DNA from 4 places in the Sphingomonas sp. 77B genome. Region 3 is predicted to be linked to each of the others. Evidence: predicted binding sites of a transcription regulator. Region 3 holds the regulator's gene; each other region holds the start of a gene.

Region 1 (2,199 bases), 380 kb from region 3:
AAGCCCAACGCGATCAGCAATGCCAATCCCAAAAAGGCAAAGACCCCGATCGCCATCGGCTCCCCGACACGCGCGGTATCTGTCGCGACGCTATATCCCGCATAGGCAAGCCCACCGACCAGCAGGGCGGCAAAGGCCCAACGTCCCATGGGATGCAGGCCGGCGTCGAGACGCGGTCCACGAACGCGGGATTCGGATTGGCCACCGGCGAGCGCATAGGATGTCATGACCAAATCGCGTTGCGCCTTTCCGGTGACATTTTCATGACGACAACCGAATGCCCATTCCCGCGCTGGAACGCGGCCAGACGGTGATGGAGCCGTCCGGCCGCGCAATTTTGAGATCTTCAATTCTTGCTGGCGAGCGCGACCGGGATGGTCGACAAGGCCGCGACCTTGATCGCGGCGTCCGCCATCATCTCGCGACGGCAGCGCGTGATGTCGTTGTCGCGACGAAGATCGGTCGTCACCGCGCCGCAGGCCATCATCGCAGCGCGGCGGATGCGGGCGTCGAGCTTCGCCCGGTGGTCGGCGCGAAGAAGATCCAGATCGGCATGACGAACGGTGACGGTGACCGGCTCGCGGATGTCTGCCTGGGCCGCGACGGGCGCAAAAAGAGAAGCCGCGATGGCGGCTGCCGTGAACATCTTCATCGGGTGGTGCTCCTGCATCGGGACGTGCCCGTCACGGCGGCATGGGCGGAGATGCGCCCCGCCGCTCGTCGGCACGGCTGGCCCTTTAGGAAGCCGACATGTCGCTTTTGCGTCGGGCAAAAGACGCCGGGATGACGAGTCCCGCGATGAAACGAGATCGGACCATCCCCGCGAGTGGTTGCCCCGGTTGCAAACGTTCCCTAACTGTTCGCGATGACCGTTGCTTCCTCCGATCCCACCGCTTCGCTGACCGATTATCCGTATCTGCGCACGCTGAACCCGGCGCAGCGGGAGGCGGTGCTGACCACCGACGGCCCGGTCCTGGTGCTCGCCGGTGCCGGGACGGGCAAGACGGCGGCGCTGACCGCGCGGCTGGCGCATCTGCTGTACACCCGCAAGGCCTGGCCCTCGGAAATCCTGTCGGTGACCTTCACCAACAAGGCCGCACGCGAAATGCGCGAGCGAGTCGGACGGCTGGTCGGCGATGCGGTGGAGGGGATGCCATGGCTGGGCACGTTCCACGCGATCGGTGCGAAGATGCTGCGGCGTCATGCCGAGCTGGTCGGGTTGCAGTCGAACTTCACCATCCTGGATATCGACGACCAGTTGCGCTTGCTGAAGCAGCTGATCGTCGCGGCCGACATCGACGAGAAGCGTTTTCCCGCACGCGCACTGGGCGGCCTGATCGACGAGTGGAAGAACAAGGGGCTGGTGCCCGGCGACATCGATGCGGCCGAGGCGGAGCGTTACGCTAACGGCCAGGGGGCCGAGCTGTATCGCCAGTATCAGGACCGGCTGCGCAGCGTGAACGCCTGCGACTTCGGCGATCTGCTGCTCCACATGCTCACCATCCTGAAGACGCATCGCGACGTCCTGGAGCATTATCAGCAGCGCTTCCGCTACATCATGGTCGACGAGTATCAGGATACCAACAGCGTCCAGTATCTCTGGCTGCGACTGCTGGCCCAGGCGCGCAAGAACATCGCCTGTGTCGGTGATGACGACCAGTCCATCTATTCATGGCGCGGTGCGCAGGTCGAGAATATCCTGCGTTTCGAGCGGGACTTCCCGGGTGCGAAGGTCATCCGGCTGGAACAGAATTACCGCTCGACCCCGCATATTCTGGGCGCTGCGTCGGGGGTCATCGCCCATAATGGCGGGCGGCTCGGCAAGACGCTGTGGACCGAGCTGGACGTCGGCGAGAAGGTCCGGGTGCTCGGCGTGTGGGACGGCCCGGAGGAAGCGCGGCGGGTCGGCGAGGAGATCGAGGGCGCGAAACGATCGGGCACCTCCTATGGCGACATCGCAATTCTGGTCCGTGCCTCGCACCAGACCCGCGAGTTCGAGGATCGCTTCATCGCGATCGGCCTGCCCTATCGGATCGTCGGTGGTTTCCGTTTCTACGAGCGCGCAGAAATTCGCGACGCGCTCGCCTATCTTCGCATCGTCAATCAGCCATCGGACGATCTGGCGTTCGAACGGATCGTCAATGTTCCCAAGCGCGGGTTGGGCGACAAGGCGCTGGCGAAGATCCATCAGCTCGCGCG
Region 2 (2,199 bases), 3.2 Mb from region 3:
GCGGCGGCGTGCCGCTTCTCAAGCCGATGTCGGAAGTCGCGGGCCGCATGGCGGTGCAGGTCGGCGCGCATTATCTGGAAAAGCAGCAGGGCGGTCGTGGCATCCTGCTCGGCGGCGTGCCCGGCGTGGCGCCCGCCAAGGTCGCGATCCTGGGCGGCGGCGTCTCGGGCGTGAACGCGGCGCAAATGGCGGTCGGCCTGCGCGCCGACGTCACCATCTATGACATCAACAACGACCGTCTGGCCGAGCTGGACATGTTCTTCTCCAGCCAGATCAAGACGGCCTATGCGTCCAAGGCGGCGATCGCGGCAGCGGTGAAGAACGCCCATCTCGTCATCGGCGCGGTGCTGGTCCCCGGTGCGGCGGCGCCCAAGCTGGTCACCCGCGACATGCTGAAGACCATGAAGCGCGGCTCGGTGATGGTCGACATCGCGATCGACCAGGGCGGCTGCTTCGAGACCAGCCATGCCACCACCCACCAGGACCCGGTGTTCGAGGTCGACGGCGTGATCCATTACTGCGTCGCCAACATGCCTGGCGCGGTCGCCCGCACCTCGACCTTCGCACTGAACAACGCGACGCTGCCGTTTGCGGTGAAGCTCGCGAACATGGGCGCCGAGGCCGCGATGAAGGCCGATCCGCACCTGGCGGGGGGCCTGAACGTCTCGGGCGGCAAGATTCGCCATGCCGCGGTCGCCGAAGCGCTCGATCTGCCGTTCGAGGCCTGGGCGGGCTAAAGCCCTTCAGCCGTTCGCACTGAGCGAAGTCGAGGTGCGCGCCACGGACTTGGCCGCAAGGCTGGTCCGTGGCCTTCGACTTCGCTCAGGCTGAACGGGTTTCAGGATTTGATCCCCCGCTCCGTTCACGCTGAGCGAGGTCGAAGCGCACGCTCTTCCCTCTCCCACAAGGGCCCGAGCAAGTTCGCGCGAACCAAAAGAAACAAAACTGGAACATCGCCGTTGATCCCGTCGAAAGGATCAACCGATGACCGACAACCCCAAGACCGAACCCTTCTCGAACGCCGAGAAGGATCCCGATGACTGGACCACCGGCGACGAGAAGATGACCGGCGCGCAGGCCAGTTATCTGAAGACCCTGTCCGAAGAGGCGGGCGAAGAGTTCGACGATACGCTGACCAAGGCGGATGCCTCCAAGCGGATCGACGCGCTTCAGGCCAAGACCGGCCGGGGCCAGTAAGCCCTTATTGCCCCATCATCCGAATCGCCTGATCGAGCAGCATCACCCGCTGCTCGATCGCCGGGCGATAGGCGGCATCGGCGGGGGACAGCTCCAGTGCGCGGCCCCAGAACATCCGTGCCTTGCGGAAATCGCCCACCCGCATCCACGCCAGCCCCTCGAAGAAGAAGGGCGCAGGATCCCTGGGCCCCAAGGTGCGGGCACGGCGAAAGGCAAAGCGGGCGGCGGGCGACATCTGATAGCCGTCATGCGCGAACAGCACGTTGCCCAGCTCGGTCCAGTACGGCACGCTGCCCCGATCGCCGCCGACCGCGCCCAGCATGACCTGCACCGCCGTCCGCTTGTTGCCCGATCGCGACAGGGCGTCGGCCGCAGTGAACATCGCGGCCTCGCCGCCGTAACGCCCGATCAGCTGTCCGCGCAGTTCGGAAATCGCATCATTGTCGAGCAGCGGATCGGGACGCGGCGCGGGCGCGCTGGCCGCCAGGGTCGGCCGCCCCTGCCATGCATAGCCCACCCCGCCCAGCGCCAGCGCGGCGCCCAGCATCGTCCAGAGCGCTCGCGGAAAACGCAGCCACAAGGCGGCGCCCATCGCCGCAGCGGCGATCAGCAGCAGGATCAGCCAGCCCATCAGCGCCGCTTCCGAAAGCTGGACCGCGCGATCCACGCGCCAATCGCCAGAAGCAGGATCGGCGTTGCCCAGAGCAGCGCGGTCGCGCCCGACAGGGGCGGATCATAGCTGACATAATCGCCGTACCGCTCGATCAGCCATTTGCGGATCGCCTCGGGTTGCTCGCCGCGCGCGATCCGCTGGCGGACCAGCCCGCGCATATCGGCGGCCATGTCGGCGTCGCTGTCCGCGATCGACTGTCCCTGGCACACGACGCAGCGCAGTTCGCCCATCAGCGCGCGGGCCTGCGCCTCCGCACGGGGATCGGGCAGCTGGATATTGCCGTAATCGACCGAAGGCGGCGCGGCGGCCAGCAGCAGGGCGAGCGACAG
Region 3 (2,199 bases):
GGTGCGAGCTTCGAGCTGTCCTTCGCCGCGATCACCGCGATCGTCGCGCTGCATGAGCATCCGGCGATCCGCCGCTGGCTGGGGCCGCATCCTGATTGGCGTTGGGCGGCGTTGCGGCATGTGGGCGCGTTGTTGCTGACCGGGCTGGTGGTCGAGGCGGCGTTGATGCCGATCGCCGTCTATCACTTTCACAAGGCCGGACTTTACGGCGCGCTGGCCAATATCATCGCCATTCCCTGGACGACCTTCATCGCGATGCCGCTGGAGATGATCGCCCTGCTGCTGGAGCCGATCGGGCTGGATGGTCCGTTCTGGTGGTTGCTGGGGCAGGCGCTGGGGTTGCTGTTGACGCTTGCCCATGCGGTGTCGTCCATGCCGGGGTCGGTGGTCGCGCTGCCGGTCGCGTCGGGATGGGCGTTCGGGCTGGCTGTTACGGGCGGTTTGTGGATCGCGCTCTGGCGGACCCGTTGGCGATGGTTCGGGGCACCTGCGGTGGTGATCGGCCTTCTCGTCATGCTGGCCGCGCCGACGCCCGACCTGATCGTCACCGGCGACGGTCGTCATGTGGGCATCGCGACGAGGCAGGGCGTGGCGCTGCTCCGCGACCGGGCGGGGGATTATATGCGGACCACCCTGTCCGAACTGAGCGGCACCGATGCCGAACCGCTCGCCCTGGCCGAGCAATCGGGCGCGCGGTGCGGGCGTGATATGTGCGTGACGGGATTGCAGCGAGGCGGGCGACTCTGGCGGATCGCCGCGACGCGGAGCGGCTATCCGGTACCGTGGGCGGCCTTGATCGCGCTGTGCGGGCAGATGGACATCGTCGTCGCCGATCGTCGACTGCCCAAGGCGTGCCGACCGCGCTGGTTGAAACTGGACAATGTCGCCTTGAAGCGGACGGGCGGTGTCACGATGCGGCTCGATCCGCCGACCGTAAGGATGGTCCGCGATCCCGGCGATCGTCACCCATGGTCGACCACGGAGCATCCGGGAGGGCGATAAGATCGGTGCCCATCCCCGAAGGGCCATACTTCATCGCGATCAAGCGGTATGGGCCTCGCTCGACTCGATGTGACGCGCCGGTTCGGGGAGCGCGTCGCATTCCTCATTCGTAGCGGCGTAGAATCCCCGAGAGCTTGCCCTGCACCCGAACCTGCGCGGGCGCATAACGCTGCGGATCATAGGCCCGGTTGGCAGGGTCCAGACGGACCATCGACCCTTCGCGCCGGAAATATTTCAACGTCGCCTCGCTATCGTCGATCAGCGCGACCACGATCTGCCCGTCACGCGCCACATCGGTGCGGCGGATCAGCGCATAGTCGCCGTCGAGGATACCCGCCTCGACCATCGAGTCGCCCGACACTTCCAGCGCGTAATGTTCACCCGAGCCGAGCAGGGCAGCCGGGACGGCCAGCATCGAGCTGCCCTCGAACGCCTCGATCGGAACACCGGCGGCGATCCGGCCGTGCAGCGGGATTTCGACCACGTCGTTGGCGGGTTCGGCCATCGGACGCGTCGCCGGGGGGCGGACATTGCCCGAGGCCGGTTCCGCCGCGACAGGCTTTTCGGGCCGGTCGGGCATCCGCAGCACCTCCAGCGCACGGGCGCGGTTGGGCAGGCGGCGGATGAAGTGGCGTTCCTCCAGCGCGGAGATCAGGCGATGCACGCCCGACTTGGACTTGAGGTCCAGCGCCTCCTTCATCTCCTCGAAGGACGGCGAGACGCCGGTTTCCTTCAAACGGTCGTTGATGAAGCAGACAAGCTCATGCTGCTTTGCGGTGAGCATCGCGATCCTCCGTCCAGAACAGACGTGGAACTTATATGGAACGTTTTGGCTTGCGTCAAGCGAGCATCAGGATTTCCGCCGAGTCGCCTATTGCGGCGGCGGGGGCGTGCGGCGGTCGGATGACAAGGCAGGTCGACCGCGCGAGGGTCAGCAGCATCGAGCTGTCCTGAATGGCCGCCGCATGCACCCGCCCGTCGATCATCGCCGCCCGCAGATAGTCGATGCGCGGGCCGTTGGCGGGCAGGTCCTCGCCCAACGTGGCAGGAATGGGCCTGGGCAGCGGATCGGCCGCGCCCGCCATCTGCGCGATCAGCGGGCGGACGAACAACGTCGCGGTGACGAAGGCGGAGACGGGGTTGCCGGGCAGGCTGAGGACGACCGTCTCGCCCAGCCTTCCGGCCATCATCGGCTTG
Region 4 (2,199 bases), on a different contig from region 3:
CAGCGTCCTCGACGCTCCATACTGCGGGCGATCGGCGAAGCGGTTGGTGTGGAACAGGACCGTGAGTCGACCAGCGACCAGGCCATGCGACCGCAGCTTCTCGCCGGCGCGCATTGCGTACTGGGCAATGGCGCCCATCAGCACGTCGAATTCCGTAACCGGCTGACCGAACGATCGCGTCACCGCCATCCCCTTCCGCTGGGGCTCGATCGTCTCGACCACCGCTGCCGGCACGCCGCGCAGCTCAGCCACCAGGCGCTCCAACACGACCGTCCCCATGCTCCTGGCCTGCTTGACCGGCATGTCGCGAAGCGCCGCCGCGGTGTGGATGCCGAGATCCTTCACCTTGCGCGCCGTTGCGCTGCCCACGCCCCAGACGTCCTCGACAGGAAACCGCTCCAGCACCCAATCGCGGATCGGCTCGTCGCGGAGGTCGGCGACACCGTCGAACAGCGGGTTCTTTTTGGCAGCCGCATTGCCGAGCTTCGCTAGCGTCTTCGTCGGACCGATGCCCACGCATGTCGGGATGGTGGTCCACTGCAGCACCTGGGCGCGCATCGCCTGCGCGTGCGCCACAAGATCACGATCCTCGAAGCCCGCAAGATCCAAGAAGCTCTCGTCAATACTATACACCTCTATGTCCCGAGCGAACGGCTCGACCGCTGCAAGCACCCGGCGCTGCATGTCGCCGTAGAGGGTGTAGTTTGACGAAAGAACATGGATGCCGTGCGCTTTGATCTTGTCTTTGATCTTGTGGATGGGATCACCCATCTTAATGCCGAGTGCCTTGGCCTCGTCGGAACGGGCGATAGCACAGCCGTCGTTGTTAGAAGCGACAACCACGGGAATGCCCTTCAACCTTGGATCAAAGGCGCGTTCGGCCGAGCAGTAATAGGAGTTGCAGTCTATAAGCGCGATCGGGGTGCTCATACATACCGACGCGCGAGCCCGACGACGACGCCCCAAATCTCGACGTATTCGTCAACGACGGTGTGCGGATAGCCTTCCGCTTCGGGGACCAGCCAAAGTCGACCATCCATCCGCTTCAGCCGCTTCAGGGTGCGGTCGCCATGGACCAGGGCGACGACGATGTGCCCCGGCCGGGGCGTCTTCGCACGACTTACGACGATCAGATCGCCGTCGTTGATGCCGGCGCCAGTCATGGAGTGTCCGTCAACCCGCATCACGTAACTCGCGGCCGGCTGCTCGATCAGCCATTCGCCCAGGTCGATCGGCTCCTCCAGATCGTCCTGCGCAGGGGAGGGGAAGCCGGCGGGCGTCCGGCACAGCAGGATGCGGACCTCGCGCGGGACCATCTCATAGGGGATCTCTGTCAGGCGAACGGCATACATGAATCGGGTCTCGTGCGAGCAATCGGCCCGTCATAACGCGCATGAGAACATTTTGGGAACGGGGTAGCCGATCGGACTGCCGCAAAGCGGTGGCTTGCAGCGATCCGCCCGGCATGACATTCTGTCCTGGAGCGCAGGCAGCAGCCACGTTCATGGGACTGTGGGACGAGCCGAAGGCCGTCTGTGCGCGAGCAAAAGCTCACCTCCCAACCGGCGAGAGCCGCGGCGCACCACCTTAACCCTGCAGGGAATAAGGTGATGACCGACGTTCAAATGCACCGAGCCGCCAGCTTCCGTTCTCAGGACGGCCTATGCTTCTACTGCGACCAGCCGATGTGGCTCCTTCCTCTCGATCTGCAGTCGTTCGCGACCAGGTGGGGCCTGACGGTAAGGGAAGCCACTCGCCATCGAGCAACAGCGGAACACCTCCGCGCAAAGTGTGACGGAGGCCATGACAGTGCGTCCAACATCGCCGCAGCATGCCAATATTGTAACCAACACCGTCATAGGCGAGGCGGCGTCCCCGCTCGCTCGCCGGAGGCGCATCGAGCGCACGTTCAGCGCCGTCGCGACCGACGCACCTGGCATCGCTTTTGGCCGCTTCGCCGTCGTATCACTCGCGGCACTTCACCCGACGCGGGGTCGGTGGTTCGACTATGCGCCAGCCGGAATTAGCACCGATTTCGATGATCATGAGACCGGTCAACGCAAGTTCGCGAGCGGCACTTTGCCTGTCCGGTGAAGTGCCGCGAGCGGTCAAACTTCGTTCAGGCACGTCGTGCGGGATTCACTTGTCGGGTCGTCTGTGCTCTTAATGTTCCATGTTTCAGCCCGACCTCTTCTCCCT

What was found. Region 3 encodes LexA, which represses DNA repair genes until DNA is damaged. Its sites were predicted from a motif close to GTTCCNCNCTTGTTCT; they were not measured.
Region 1: a site for LexA is predicted at 848-863, ahead of AC1GI4_RS02105 (ATP-dependent helicase). Genes of this name have one in related genera too.
Region 2: a site for LexA is predicted at 937-952, ahead of AC1GI4_RS15420 (DUF3072 domain-containing protein). Genes of this name have one in related genera too.
Region 4: a site for LexA is predicted at 1,397-1,412, ahead of AC1GI4_RS17720 (LexA family protein). Genes of this name have one in related genera too.

The regions. Positions count from the first base shown of each region.
Region 1 is NZ_JBWMBY010000001.1:439,912-442,110, forward strand. It holds gene AC1GI4_RS02095 (inorganic phosphate transporter) at 1-227, opposite strand, end outside; gene AC1GI4_RS02100 (UrcA family protein) at 347-652, opposite strand; gene AC1GI4_RS02105 (ATP-dependent helicase) at 866-2,199, shown strand, end outside.
Region 2 is NZ_JBWMBY010000001.1:3,282,312-3,284,510, reverse strand. It holds gene ald (alanine dehydrogenase) at 1-737, shown strand, start outside; gene AC1GI4_RS15420 (DUF3072 domain-containing protein) at 985-1,197, shown strand; gene AC1GI4_RS15415 (tetratricopeptide repeat protein) at 1,202-1,864, opposite strand; gene AC1GI4_RS15410 (cytochrome c-type biogenesis protein) at 1,828-2,199, opposite strand, start outside.
Region 3 is NZ_JBWMBY010000001.1:59,954-62,152, forward strand. It holds gene AC1GI4_RS00305 (ComEC/Rec2 family competence protein) at 1-1,002, shown strand, start outside; gene lexA (transcriptional repressor LexA) at 1,106-1,786, opposite strand; gene AC1GI4_RS00315 (molybdopterin molybdotransferase MoeA) at 1,842-2,199, opposite strand, start outside.
Region 4 is NZ_JBWMBY010000002.1:102,954-105,152, reverse strand. It holds gene AC1GI4_RS17725 (Y-family DNA polymerase) at 1-930, opposite strand, end outside; gene AC1GI4_RS17720 (LexA family protein) at 927-1,352, opposite strand; gene AC1GI4_RS17715 (HNH endonuclease) at 1,611-2,027, shown strand; gene AC1GI4_RS17710 (hypothetical protein) at 2,174-2,199, shown strand, end outside.